DNA from 4 places in the Ensifer sp. Root954 genome. Region 1 is predicted to be linked to each of the others. Evidence: predicted binding sites of a transcription regulator. Region 1 holds the regulator's gene; each other region holds the start of a gene.
What was found. The regulator LexA, encoded in region 1, represses DNA repair genes until DNA is damaged. The targets are predictions, from matches to a motif close to TGTTCNNNNTGTGTTCNG.

Region 1 (3,367 bases):
TTACCGCCTTCATCGAATCACGCAGGCTGAGGCTCGCGACGACGCGCCCCTCGAAGGCCAGCGCCAAGGTGTTCTTGCGAACGAATTCGGTAAAGAAGTCGGTGTTGGAAAAGTTGACGACAAGGGCCTTGGCGCCGGTCAGATCAACACCGAACGCAACGGCCGGCCACTGACGACCACGGTCGAGCTGCAAGGCAACATCGTATTCCCGCTGCGGCTCGATGGATTTCCATTCGGCATTGCCGATCGAAAGAAACGCCAGGTTCGTCGATCCCCGCGGATAAAAGCCGATACGAAGGATAGCGCCGGCGTCATAGCTCGTCGCCGCGTAACACGAGCCTCCCAGGGAAGGATCGGATCCCACCGTCCAGGCGTTGATCCGTTTCCAGATATTCGAACGCCCTTCTTCGGCAGACGCCGCTCCAGCCGTGAGCAACAGGCCGAGCACCACCAACGACAATCTATGCATGCAACCACCCCACTTTCCACGCAAAGTTATCTTTTTTTAGAGGCCTGTCGAGACGGTGAAGGCCCTTCCCCGCAGGGATTTTTGCGCGCCCCAGGCCCGATGCGAAAGCTGGCAGCTCCGATGCATTCTCCGCGCCGGTCCATGAAGAACGGCCGAGACGAGGTCGAGATGGAGCGGCTGGCGCAAATCAGCCACAGCCTGCGGGCAAAGAGCTGTTGAACATGGCAGAGTGATCGCCATGCTTGCTGGACTTCGGAACGAAAGCGCGGTTCACATCGTTTACCAACCCTTAGTCCCACCCCTTCATCAAGTGGACGATCACCGTGCTTGCCGCCCTGCTTCTCGCTTCGATAGTCGCATCGCCCAATATGCCTGACGTCAAGCTCAGTGCCGCGACGGTGGATGAACTCCAGACCGATTTCGAACGGGCCGTACCGTGCCATCAGATCGATGGACGCAATGTTTGGAAGGGCGCGCTCGCGTTCTACATCCAGTCCTTCGTTTATGACGGCGATACGCCCGTTGCGACCGATGCGGCCGACGCAGTGCTTCCGGAAGACAACAGCGCCGAGACGGTGAAGGAGTTCGAAGACGCCTGCTCGGCCTCGCAAGCGACTTAAGTCTCTCCGCGAAGAGAGCCGCGATTCGTTCGAATCACGCGCGCGACCGGCCTGCCCGGCGCTGTTTTGGGACGCAACCGTCGCCGAAAACCGCCCCGCTCCCGCAAAAGTGACCAATCGACCCCCACAGAAGCAGCCAATTGCCTGAATTCACGGAATTTTAGGCACTTGCGGAACACATATGGAACAGATAGTGTCTGTTCTTGATTTGTTTCACGCCTCTGGAGCGACGTGCCATGCTGACCCGCAAGCAACAGGAATTGCTTCTGTTCATCCACGAACGCATGAAGGAGTCGGGCGTACCGCCGTCTTTCGATGAAATGAAGGATGCGCTCGACCTGGCGTCGAAGTCCGGCATTCACCGTTTGATCACGGCGCTCGAAGAACGCGGGTTCATTCGCCGGTTGCCGAACCGGGCGCGCGCGCTCGAAGTCATCAAGCTTCCGGAAGCCTACGCCGCCGGCCAGCAACAGCCGCGCAGAGGCTTCTCGCCGAGCGTGATCGAGGGCAGCCTCGGAAAGCCGCCGGCCGCCGCTCCTGCCACGCCGAAGCCGGCGCCGGTCGCCGAAAGCACGTCTGTTTCCGTCCCGGTGATGGGCCGCATCGCTGCCGGCGTGCCGATCTCGGCGATCCAGAACAACACCCATGACATTACCGTTCCGCTCGACATGATCGGCAGCGGCGAGCATTACGCCCTCGAAGTAAAGGGCGATTCGATGATCGAGGCCGGCATCTTCGATGGCGACACGGTGATCATCCGCAACGGCAACTCGGCCAATCCCGGCGACATCATCGTGGCGCTCGTGGACGACGAGGAAGCGACGCTGAAGCGCTTCCGTCGCAAGGGCGCGTCGATTGCGCTCGAAGCGGCCAACCCCGCCTACGAGACGCGCATTTTCGGACCGGATCGCGTGAAAATCCAGGGCAAGCTCGTCGGGCTGATCCGCCGCTACCATTGAATTCCAGGCAGAACGCCGAATCAAAAGAGCCTCGCCACTGAAAGTGGCGAGGCTCTTTCCATTTAAGGCGACCTGAAATCCAGATCGCTTATTCGTGGATCGTGTATTCGCCGAGTTCGCAGAGATCCTGCGTGTCCTCGGTCGTATCGAGGGCCGAGCCTTCCTCGAATTCGAATCGCATGTCGTATTTGCAGACGTCCCGCCCGTCGGCAATGGTGATCTCCATGCTCTCGCCGGGGTTCAGGACCTGCCGACCGAAAACATCGTCTTCCCATTCATTGACGCCGACCGGCGACGTATAGAAATTCGTCAGTACCGCGCCGGTGTTGTTCTTCAGCTGGAAAACCAGGTCGTCCGCGCGCGCCTCCATAGCGGTCGCCGCAAAACACGCCAACGCCGTCAGGATCAGTCTCTTTTTCATTGATGCCATTGCCTCCGTTCTTAATGTTGACGGACGCTACCGATGCGGTTGATCTCAGCGGAGTCATCGTTCCCCCTCTACCGAATTCACCGAAGCGATAAGATCCGACGGAGGCATAGGAGACGTGGCTTGCGCGGACGTGTCGCGAATTTTACCGCGCTGCCCTAAGGCAGAACGCCAAACCAAATTTAACGAGGTGAGATTATTGGAGGCCTCGCCCGGAATTGAACCGGGGTACAAGGATTTGCAGTCCTCTGCGTCACCACTCCGCCACGAGGCCTCACAGCTCGGATAACCAAGCGTTGGCGCGGATTTAGAATGATTGCAGAAAAACCGCAAGAGGCATTTTCTGAAAAACGCGCCGTCGAATTGCAGGACGGATACTTTCCACAGAACGATCGACGATGTCCGCCGATCGTCTCCCAGCTGATCTCAGCACCAGGGCGTCGGGCGCCCTTCCCACGGCCGCACGAGCCCCTCGGAAACGAGTACACGTCCAAGAGATTGGTCACCGCGGGTGACCAGGCGCAGTTTCTCGCCGGCCTTGGCATCTGATCGCCCTCCCGCCGAGATCAGCCTGAAGTCGCCTGCATTCAGCAATTCGCGCAGGCGCTGCTTGGCGTAGAAGCCGCGCGAACGCTCCTTGTCGCAGCTTGCCTGGCGGATTCGCGGTGCATCGACATCGGCGACGCGGATCGTCTCGCCATGGAAGACGAAGGTCGCGCCATCGATCACGCAGTTGTCGTTGCGAATGCCGCAAAAATAGAACTGATCGGTACGGATGGATGCCGTCTTCACCTCTTCATTGGGCCGCACGAGAGGGGTTGGCGGCGTGACGCCGACATTCACCGACGGCACCGGGGCGGCCAGGACAACCTTCGTCGCCGGGTTGGGCTTC
Region 2 (3,367 bases), on a different contig from region 1:
GCGAAAGACCGCACCGTCGACGCGGAAAAGCAGCAGTTCGAACAGGCGCCCGCCCTCGCCGCGCTTCTCCAGTTCCGGTTTCAGCCGCAACGCCAGTTCTTCCGTCAGGCCCAAAATATCGTCTTCACCCTGGACCGGCTCGCCGAGACGGCGTTCGACCGAAAGGGCAGCGACGGGCAACCGTGGCGACAGCGGCTCGTCCTCGCGCCCGAGCGCCTGGTCGAGACGCAGAAGCAGGGTTGCGCCGAACCGGCGGGCGAGCGGTGCGCGCGGCGCCTCGATCAGGTCGCCGATCTGCTTGAGCCCGACCCGGCCGAGTGTTTCGATCGTTTCCTGCGGCAGCCGCAGCGCCGCCATCGGCAAGGGTGCCAGCGCCCGCGCCGCCTCGTCCTCGGCAAGGATAGCGTCGGAGCCGAAACGCGCCACCGCCCAGGAGAGCCCGGCGGACGAAGAGATCGCCGCCCGGGCCTCGACCCCCAGATGGAAAAGGCGAGCGAGCAGATCGTCGAGCAGCGCTTTTTCCCCGCCGAGAAGATGGGCGCAGCCGGTAATGTCGAGAAAGAGGCCGCTGTCGCCATCGAGCGCGACGAGCGGCGTGTAGCGGCAACACCAGTCCGCCAGCCCTGCAAGCAGCGCCCGGTCGGCGGCGGGATCGGCCGGCAGCACGTCGATCTCGGGACACATGGCCCGCGCCTCGGCGACACCCTGGCCGATATGAAACCCACGCCTTTCAGCGAAACCATCGAGCGCAACGAGACGCATTGCGCTCTTCACCTTGTCGGCGAAGACGACGGGCGGATGCTCAGGACGCCCGCGGGAAAGCCACGAGTTCCCCCAGCGCTTGCGCGCGACCCGATCGGCCGGAAGATGCGGAAAGGCGAGCGACAGAATGCGCTGGTTCTGGATCTGCCGCAGCAGCGGCTGGTAGGGGCTCGACGGGGTAAAGGCGGCGGTCATGGGGGTTCCACTCCAGGAAGAAGCCGAGCGGCGCAGGAGCCCTGCTCTTCTCGGCAATGACGTGAAAGACGGGATGGCCGATGCTGCCGCGAAGCATCGATCCATCCGGTAGCGGTCGCTCGCGCGCCGGCGCTGGCTCGACGAGGAAGCGGAAGAAGGCGCTGCTCGCCTCCTCGTGTCCGGATTGGCGCAGAAGCAGAAGGGGGACATGGCCAGCGCGCGAGCGCACATGCAGGCGTCGGCTCTCGCTGAGTGCCAGGGCAGCCGGGTTGCCGCGAATTTCAAGGATGACGGCACAGAAGCTCGGCACGGAAAGCGCGGCCTCGGCGATCCAGAGCGCATCCTTTATCGTGCGTGGCAGGCTGAAGACGAGGCCGCGGACATCGAGACCAAAGGCCTTCAGGCCCAGCCCATAGGGCATGCCCGCCTCGGTGGAAGCCATCGACTGGCTGATCCAGAGAACGGGGGCGGCCGGCTCGCCCTTTTCAAGCCGCGCCCGTTGACAGAGCACGCTGAGTGCTGCGGCAAAACCGGCGGCTGCACCGGCATCGCGCGTCTCGGCATTGCGGATTTCCGTCATGCCTTCGAGCGGCAGGCCGCCTTCGAGAAGGTCGTCCAGATCGGGAACGCCGAGCGCCAGCGCCTTGCGGCCAGGCTCGTCTTCTTCCCGTTGACGGAAGCCGCCGGGATCGGCCGCCTTGGCGGCGCGCACGACGCCCGGAAGCCGACGGTTTTCGATCCTGGCTATGGTTTCTCGGAGCGAAAGTACCGTCTCCCGCTGCACGGCTGTGTCGGCCATGACGGTCAACTCCCATCAGAATGTTCATGTTATGTTCTATTAGATTCCAGAGCTTCCTAAATGAGTCAACAGCCAATTCTAAGAATTTATTCCTGTCCCTGTGGTCAAGGAATTCAACACTCGAAAAACAAAGGCAAAATCGCTATATGGAGGGCAACAAGGAGTGCCTATGGCCCGCATTGACCAGACCGATGATTGGCGGGAACGCCACGCACCGACGCTTACCACTTTCGAGCAGCTTGCGCTGGAGGCCTATGGCCACCTGCCGCAGGAATTCCGCCAGCTGACGACCGACCTTATCATCGAAGTTGCCGACTTCCCGAGCGACGACGTTTTCGAGGACATGGCGCTGGAAACGCCTTTCGACCTGCTCGGCCTCTTCGAAGGCCGCGGCATCAGCGAACGCTTCACCATGGAAACCGGCCAGTTTCCGAACCGCATCACCCTCTACCGCCGCCCGATCATCGACTATTGGGCCGAGAACGAGGAGACGCTGGGCGACATCATCACCCACGTGCTGATCCACGAGATCGGCCACCATTTCGGCCTCTCCGACGACGACATGGAACGGATCGAGGCCAGCGTCGAGCACGTCGGCGGCTGACACTTCATTTGCCTATCATCGCGCGGTGAGGACCGCCCCTCATCCGCGCGGTGAGGAAGCCCCTCATCCGCCTGCCAGCACCTTCTCCCCGCAGGCGGGGCGAAGGAAACTCGCGATACCGTTTGCATCCCAATCGGAGCACGACCGATTCCAGAAAGCAGGCCTCACACGCCGATTGTGAGCATCAACCGCGTCCCCTCGCCCCGCCTGCAGGGAGAGGGTTAGTCCTCGGGCTAAACCCGAGGAGAGGGGCAAACCTGCGCGACGGCAAACAGCCTCGACTACTGCTCCGACAGCTTGATATCCGGGGTGTATTCCTTGCCTTCGACCTCCTTCACCACCGCCTGGCCGCACTGCATGTGCTGCGTGTCGGCATTGAAAGCATAGGTGGGCGAGCCATGCAGGCTCCAGCCCTGGTTTAGCGCCGCCGTCACCTTGTGGCAGAAGGAAGCGTCGTCAGGGCCGGTCAGGAAGCGGAAGAGTTTCAAGATCTTGTCTTTCGTTTTTCGATGAGGTCCGCCTTGGCGGCAAGCGTGACGGCCTGGTCGAGGTGCAGCCGCTCGACCATCCGCCCGCTGAGGTTGATGACGCCCTTGCCGACGTTTTCGGGCAGCGCGAAGGCGGCGATGATCGCGCGCGCCTCGTCGACGGCGATCTGATCGACGCCGAAGCGCTCGTTCGCCGGGCCGATCTGCGCTGGATGGATCAGCATTTTGCCGTCATAACCCATGTCGCGGCCCTGCCGGCATTCCTCGTCGAAACCGGCACCATCGCGGAAATCGTTGAACACGGCGTCGATGACATCGAGCCCGCCGCCGCGCGCGGCAAGCAGGATCTGCATCAGCCAGGGGATGAGATAGGGCCGGCCCGGACGATCCGGAACGCCGGTCTCCTTGCGCAGGTCGTTGAGGCCGACGACGAAACAATCGAGCCTGCCACTGAAGGTACGGCCGGCCTCGGCGATTGCCGGCGCGTTGATCACCCCGCGTGGCGTCTCGATCATTGCC
Region 3 (3,367 bases), on a different contig from region 1:
TGCTCGTCTTTGCCACCGATGGCGAAGTTCTGGCCAGCCGGTTCCGTTCAGCTTATCCCTTTGTGGTGACATACGGGAGGAATCCCGGCTACCCGCTGGAATACCTGGTCTGGCTTTCATTCCACATGCAAGCGAACTTCGATCGGTTGGGTGTCCTGGAGATGAGCGCGACTTACGAGGACGAAGAGGGCGACATCGAAAGCATGTCTGCCATGGCGATGGGCTTCTCGCGTCAGGCCGACCTTGACGACTTTATAGCGCGGTTCGACGGCAAGGACCTGAGCCAGGATTTGTTGTTCGGCTATGACGCTTATCTATTGGAGGTGGGAGAGAAGATCGGCTAAGGCATCCTTCCCCAAGGAATATCTCGCTCCCGCCCCTCGACTGAAGCTCATCTCGCTGAACCAGCGCCGGCCACTCGATTTTCTAGCGTGCCTGACGGTGAGCGTTCGACGGCGTCGGTTCCAGCGACTTCTGCTCGGCCGATCCGCCAGTCTCCTCCCATCCAAACACACTGCGACCGCCCCATTCGGGCGAGTGGCGAAACTCTCCGGCAACAATTTCCTTGAGGTCCGGGCCGGTGGCGTATCTTTCGAGCTGCCGTGCCTGGTCGTCAAGACGCTTCAGCGCCTCCAGTTCCTCGCCAAGTCCGAGCCGCGCTTTCGTCACGGCCGATCGCATGACCGCGATCGTGTGGTCGTACACCTTGAGGGGCACGGGAAACGGATGGCGGTCCTTGCCACCGTGCGCAAGCGAAAACCGGGCCGGATCGGCGAAACGGCAAGGCGCGCCATGAACGACTTCAGCCACCATCGCGAGCGCGTTGACCGTGCGGGCACCGACGCCCGGAACCATCAAAAGCTGCTCGAAATCTTCCGGCCCGCGATCGGCAGCCGCAGAAAGTGTCGCATGCAGCCGTCGCATGTTGACGTTTTCCTCCCGTACGTCGTGATGTGCCGGCATCACGAGATGTGGGAGCAACGGCTGATCGGCCTCCTTCGGTTTAACCTTCGGATCCATAGCGACGACTTCCCGGACAATTCGGTCAGGCCCAAGCGATGCCAAAAGCTCAAGCTGCCCGTGGCGTGATGCGGCAGCCCGTCTGTCTGCGAGATTGACGATTTCCCCCTGACCTTTTCCCTCGATCGCGGCATGGGGAGAGTCGACGAAGCTGGAAACGCCCTCCGACAACCAATGATAGCGCCGGGCCTGGCGTTTATCGCCGTTCATGCCTTGCTGTACCACCACCCATTTACCATCGTCAGCGACGATGAAACCGTGCAGGTAGAGGTCGAAGCCGTCCTGGACCGCGGCACTATCGACCTTTGCAACAAGCCGGCTGGTGGCCGCAAGGCCGGCACCATCGATGCCGACGCGGTTGCCGATGGCGATCAGTTCGTCTGGCGTCTGCCGCGAATGTCGTCCGCGACCGCCGCAGACGCTTATCCCGAGATCCTGCGAACGAGGAGCGAGACCGCGCTTGAGAGCGCCGATGACGCTGGTGGTGATGCCGGATGAGTGCCAATCCATGCCCATGACGCAGCCGAAGGACTGGAACCAGAAAGGATGGGCCAGACGGCGCAGAAACTCGTCACGGCCGTATTCGATGACGATGGCTTCGGCGATGATCGTCCCGAGCTTCGTCATGCGATCGCCGAGCCACGGGGGAACCCTGCCGCCATGAAGAGGGAGATCTGCACTTCCAGCTCGCTGAACCATTCGTGTCTTATAGGCCGCTTACAGGCATTGTGACAGGGGAAAGTTCTTCAAACGTTCCTACCGCCGGGAACAAGTCGCAACCCTTGCTGTTTTGTGGTTGGAATGTTGCGAGGCGCCGTTGCGTCTCACGATGAGATGGGCCAATCCCTGCGGAGGCCTTCCAATGCAAAACCGTTTCCCGTGTGCGGCAGTCGTCATCCTCCTAACCGCAGCTTTACTGGCGGGTTGCGCCAACGTCTCAGCCAGGCAGACAGCGAGCAACACCGGCAAGGTTGGATACGGTTCGGATCCGGTTCTGCCAAAACCACGCCCAACCGTGATCCCGACGGTCAACATCGCCGATGCGACCGGGTGGCGGGGCGGAGAACATCCACTCGCTGCCAAAGGATTGAAGGTCAACGCCTTTGCGACGAATTTTGACCATCCGCGCTGGCTGCGCGTCCTTCCCAACGGTGACGTTCTGGTGGCCGAAAGCAATGCTCCGGCCAAACACGACGAGGGCTTCAGCCTGAAGAAGGTCTTCATGAGCGCGGCCATGAAGCGCGCTGGCGCCGCCACACCAAGCGCAAACAGGATCACGCTGCTTCGCGACACCGATGGCGACGGGGTGGCCGACCTGCGGACCACGTTCGCCGAAGGTCTCAACTCGCCTTTCGGCATGACGCTGTCGCGGGGCAAGCTCTATGTCGCCAACACCGACGCTCTCGTCGCCTTCCCCTATTCGAACGGACAGACCCGGATCACGGCGCCGCCGCAAAAGATCGCGGATCTACCGGCCGGCGATCTCAATCACCATTGGACCAAGGATGTGATCGCAAGCCCGGACGGCCGCAAGCTCTACGTTACGGTCGGCTCCAACAGCAATGTTGCCGAAAACGGCATGGCCGTCGAACGGCACCGTGCAGCCGTGCTCGAGATCGACAAGGCAAGCGGCCACATGCGCCCCTTCGCCTCGGGCCTGCGTAATCCCAACGGGCTCTCCTGGAACCCTCAGAATGGAAAGCTGTGGGTCGCGGTCAACGAACGCGACGAACTCGGTGACGATCTCGTCCCGGACTACATGACATCCGTGCGCGATGGCGCCTTCTATGGCTGGCCCTACAGCTACTTCGGCCAGAACGTCGACACCCGCGTCAGGCCGCAGCGTCCTGACCTCGTCGCAAGGGCCATCAAGGCCGACTACGCGCTGGGCGCCCACACGGCATCATTGGGACTGGTGTTCTCGAGGGGCTCGTCGCTCGGCCCCACCTATTCGAACGGCGCATTCGTTGGACAGCATGGCTCCTGGAACCGAAGCGTACCCAGCGGCTACAAGGTCATCTTCGTCCCGTTTTTGAATGGCAAGCCCAGCGGCCGGCCAAAAGATGTCCTCACCGGGTTCGTCGGCAAAGGCGGCAGCGCCATGGGGCGCCCGGCCGGCGTGGCAATCGATAAGACGGGTAGTTTGCTGGTTGCCGACGATGTCGGCAATGTCGTGTGGCGTGTCAGCAGAGAATGACCTTTTGCCTGTTTCAAAAGCGATCAATGTGCATTTGGTCGTCCCGCGTCGGCAATCGCCCGATGAGAACGGGATGCCGCGCGCCGGCGCTCTTGAGTTCGGGCCTGTTTCCTGGAAACCCGCAATTCCTCCAGATCTGGAAGCCACCAG
Region 4 (3,367 bases), 240 kb from region 1:
CACGCCGATGAGCACGTTTTTCGCCCATTGATGCACGCGGATCGACTTCAGCGGCGCAAGCACGCTGACCTTGCCGGTATCGAGCCGTTCGGCATCATGGGTGCGACGCCATTTTTCCGCGGCCGCATCGGGCGAGACCACGATCGCGCGGCGTGCCACCTCAAAGACGGCGATATCGTCACGGCTGTTGCCCATGTAGTCGAAGGCGCCGTCGCCGTACCGCTCTACCAGCGCCCGGCGCTTGTTGCTGCTCGTCAGGTTGAGCGCGTCGGTCGAATGCATGACCGAGGAGAACATGCCGACATGGGCGGCAATGTCTTTTGCGACGGACGGTGCTGCGCCGGTGACGAGCACGAGTTCTCGCCCGCTCTTCTTTTCCTCCATGAGCCGGTCGATGACGGCCTGCCGATAAGGCCAGTCTTCCGCACGGCGGCCGGATCTAAGGGCCACTTCGTGCTTCAGGCGTGCCTTACCTTTTGCCAGCCAGACCAGCATCGGAAACAGCATCAGCGGATTGCGCAGCAGGATGATCGCCGCCCCTTCCCACAGGGTGTCGGCGGCCAGCAAAGTGCCGTCAAGATCCACACACAGCGGAATGTGCCGTGTCTCGGTTCGCGCGTCCATGAAGTCCATCCCAGCCATAGTTGCCGGTATCATCACGACTTCAACTTTCCAGAGTGGAAACGTAGGCCTTGGTTTCGCTCGCAAATTGGCGGGCTGGTTAACAAATCCACAGCAGCAGGGCGACGCCTATCGCCTGTCGCGTGAACGAAGATTCACACGCTAGGCCTTAGGCTCTTGTTTTGATGCATGTCGCTGCCGCAAAACCGCTGCACACTTTTGCGCGACATGCATTAGCGGCTGCCGATCCAGTTCAGCGCATCGCGCCAGTCGGTCATGCGCACTGGCGTTCCGTGCGAGCCGGTTTCGAAAAGCACGAAGCGCGTCGGATAGCCCTTGGCCTTGAGAGAGCGATAGAGCGCCTTCTGGCCTTCGGCGGGATAGACGCTGTCACGGCTTCCATGGCTGAAGAACATCGGCAGCTTCGCCTTGTAGGCGGCACTTTTCGTGAAGTCCGGATCACTGACGCCGCCCATGACCATCATGCCGGAGAGTGCTGCGACGGCGGAGGCGTCGCGAGAGACACCCCAGCAGATGAAGCTTCCCATCGAGGCGCAGGCGAGCACGACCGGACGGCCTCCGGAACGTTCGGACGCGTATCGAACCAGGCCGGCGATATCGGCGGCACCTGCCGTATCGAAGGACCGGACGCTCGGGGCGTAATAGACGCCGCCATTTGCGACGGCGAGGTTCTTCAGCCGGTTGAAGTTTCCACCGAAGGAAAAGTCGTTGGCACCGAGCCGACGGTCGCCGCCGCGGCCATGGATGAAGATGACCGAGAAGCCGGCGCCGCGATCGGGGCCGACACGGGTCACGTCGAGCGCGCGGCCACCGATATCGAGCGTTTCATTGGCCTGCTCGTTCTTCACGCCAAGCGACACATAGGCGCGCTTCACCCGGCGTTCGGGGATTTCGTCGCGTTCGTTGATATCCCGCAGTTCCTGGTAGTCGATCGTCAGATCGTCACCGCCATCCTCCTGGCCAAGCACCTTGGCATAGGAGAACAGATCGTCCTTGTAGGGCTTGAGCGTCTGCGCCTCTGCCGGCGAGGCGGCAATTGCCAAGGCCAGGGCGAACAGGCAGGCACGAAACGGAAAAACAACTGTGGACACGGCCAAATGACGGGCTCCCTCTTTCGCCGCAAGCCTTGCCATTGGCCGCACCGCAAAGCAACACTTGGCCCGAAACACGGCCGTTCGTGCGAAAAATCATCGGCGGCCGGCGCCAGAAATTCTCCTTTTGTTCGCGTATCCTGTGAGAGTCTGGCAGAATTCAGGTGATTCGACCGCCGGGGGATGGCGGCAGAGCCTGGGGCTTGCTATGGCCTCTGGCATTCCCGAACGACAGGAACGATCCGAACGGCCCCATGGACGACAACAGCGACCTCTTCTCAATGCCCGAGCAACCGAAGGCCGTACAGCCGAGCGCCAAGCCGGCCGTGGCTGCAGCCCCCATCGCGCGCGAAGAGCCGCGCCCTGCCCCGAAAGGCAGCGATGGCAGCGATTACGATGCGTCGGCGATCGAGGTGCTCGAGGGCCTTGAGCCGGTCCGTCGTCGTCCGGGCATGTATATCGGCGGCACCGACGAGAAGGCGCTCCACCATCTCTTTGCCGAAGTCATCGACAACTCGATGGACGAAGCGGTCGCCGGCCATGCGAACTTCATCGAGGTCCATCTCGACGCGGACGGGTTCCTGACGGTCACCGACAACGGCCGCGGCATCCCGGTCGAAAACCATCCGAAATTCCCCGGCAAGTCGACGCTCGAAGTCGTCATGACGGTGCTCCATGCCGGCGGCAAGTTCGATGGCAAGGCCTACGAGACCTCGGGCGGTCTGCACGGCGTCGGCGTTTCCGTCGTCAACGCGCTCTCCGACGCGCTCGAAGTCGAGGTCGCCCGCAATCGCAAGCTCTATCGCCAGCGCTTCTCCCGAGGCATTCCGCAGGGCGGGCTCGAGGAACTCGGCGACGTGCACAATCGCCGCGGCACGCGCGTCCGCTTCCATCCGGACCCGGATATTTTCGGACCGCACGCGCATTTCGAGCCCGGCCGGCTTTTCCGCATGGCGCGCTCGAAAGCCTATCTCTTCGGTGGCGTCGAGATCCGCTGGTCCTGCGATCCGTCATTGCTGCAGGAAGGTTCGGAGATCCCGGACAAGGCCGTCTTTCACTTCCCTGGCGGCCTGAAGGACTATCTGGCGGCGACGCTCGGCAAGGAATTCACCGTTACCCGCGAGATCTTTGCCGGCAAATCGGAGAAGGCCAACGGTCACGGTTCACTCGAATGGGCGGTCACTTGGTATGGCGGCGACCAGCAGGTTCATTCCTACTGCAACACGATTCCGACGCCTGAGGGCGGTACGCACGAGGCGGGCTTCCGCATCGCGCTGACCAAGGGACTGAAGAACTATGCCGAGCTGAAGCAGAACAAGCGTGCAGCGCTCATCACCACGGATGACGTGATGATCTCGGCCGCCGGAATGCTGTCGGTGTTCATCCGCGAACCGGAATTCGTCGGCCAGACCAAGGACAAACTAGCGACCGTCGAAGCACAACGCATCGTCGAAAATGCGCTGCGTGACCCCTTCGACCACTACCTTACCGACAATCCGGCCGAGGCCGACAAGCTGCTCGACTGGGTGGTCGAGCGCGCCGAGGAGCGCGTGCGCCGGCGCAAGGAAAAGGAAGTCAACCGCAAGACGGCCGTGCGCAAGCTGCGCCTGCCAGGCAAGCTTGCCGACTGCTCG

Region 2: a site for LexA is predicted at 1,778-1,795, ahead of ASE71_RS36230 (ImuA family protein). Genes of this name have one in related genera too.
Region 3: a site for LexA is predicted at 1,761-1,778, ahead of ASE71_RS28940 (DUF763 domain-containing protein). Genes of this name have one in related genera too.
Region 4: a site for LexA is predicted at 1,851-1,868, ahead of parE (DNA topoisomerase IV subunit B). Genes of this name have one in related genera too.

The regions. Positions count from the first base shown of each region.
Region 1 covers NZ_LMJM01000014.1:55,784-59,150, forward strand. Annotated here, with positions in the region: gene ASE71_RS07555 (hypothetical protein) at 1-469, opposite strand, end outside; gene ASE71_RS07560 (hypothetical protein) at 793-1,089, shown strand; gene lexA (transcriptional repressor LexA) at 1,326-2,048, shown strand; gene ASE71_RS07570 (hypothetical protein) at 2,137-2,478, opposite strand; tRNA gene ASE71_RS07575 (tRNA-Cys) at 2,676-2,749, opposite strand; gene ASE71_RS07580 (thermonuclease family protein) at 2,902-3,367, opposite strand, start outside.
Region 2 covers NZ_LMJM01000022.1:270,068-273,434, reverse strand. Annotated here, with positions in the region: gene ASE71_RS13325 (DNA polymerase Y family protein) at 1-888, opposite strand, end outside; gene ASE71_RS36230 (ImuA family protein) at 803-1,756, opposite strand; gene ASE71_RS13315 (metallopeptidase family protein) at 1,926-2,360, shown strand; gene ASE71_RS13310 (DUF1737 domain-containing protein) at 2,642-2,848, opposite strand; gene ASE71_RS13305 (HpcH/HpaI aldolase/citrate lyase family protein) at 2,845-3,367, opposite strand, start outside.
Region 3 covers NZ_LMJM01000050.1:83,228-86,594, reverse strand. Annotated here, with positions in the region: gene ASE71_RS28945 (hypothetical protein) at 1-344, shown strand, start outside; gene ASE71_RS28940 (DUF763 domain-containing protein) at 427-1,719, opposite strand; gene ASE71_RS28935 (PQQ-dependent sugar dehydrogenase) at 1,883-3,217, shown strand; gene ASE71_RS35360 (hypothetical protein) at 3,241-3,367, opposite strand, start outside.
Region 4 covers NZ_LMJM01000014.1:299,583-302,949, forward strand. Annotated here, with positions in the region: gene ASE71_RS08710 (UbiA family prenyltransferase) at 1-624, opposite strand, end outside; gene ASE71_RS08715 (alpha/beta hydrolase) at 855-1,775, opposite strand; gene parE (DNA topoisomerase IV subunit B) at 1,988-3,367, shown strand, end outside.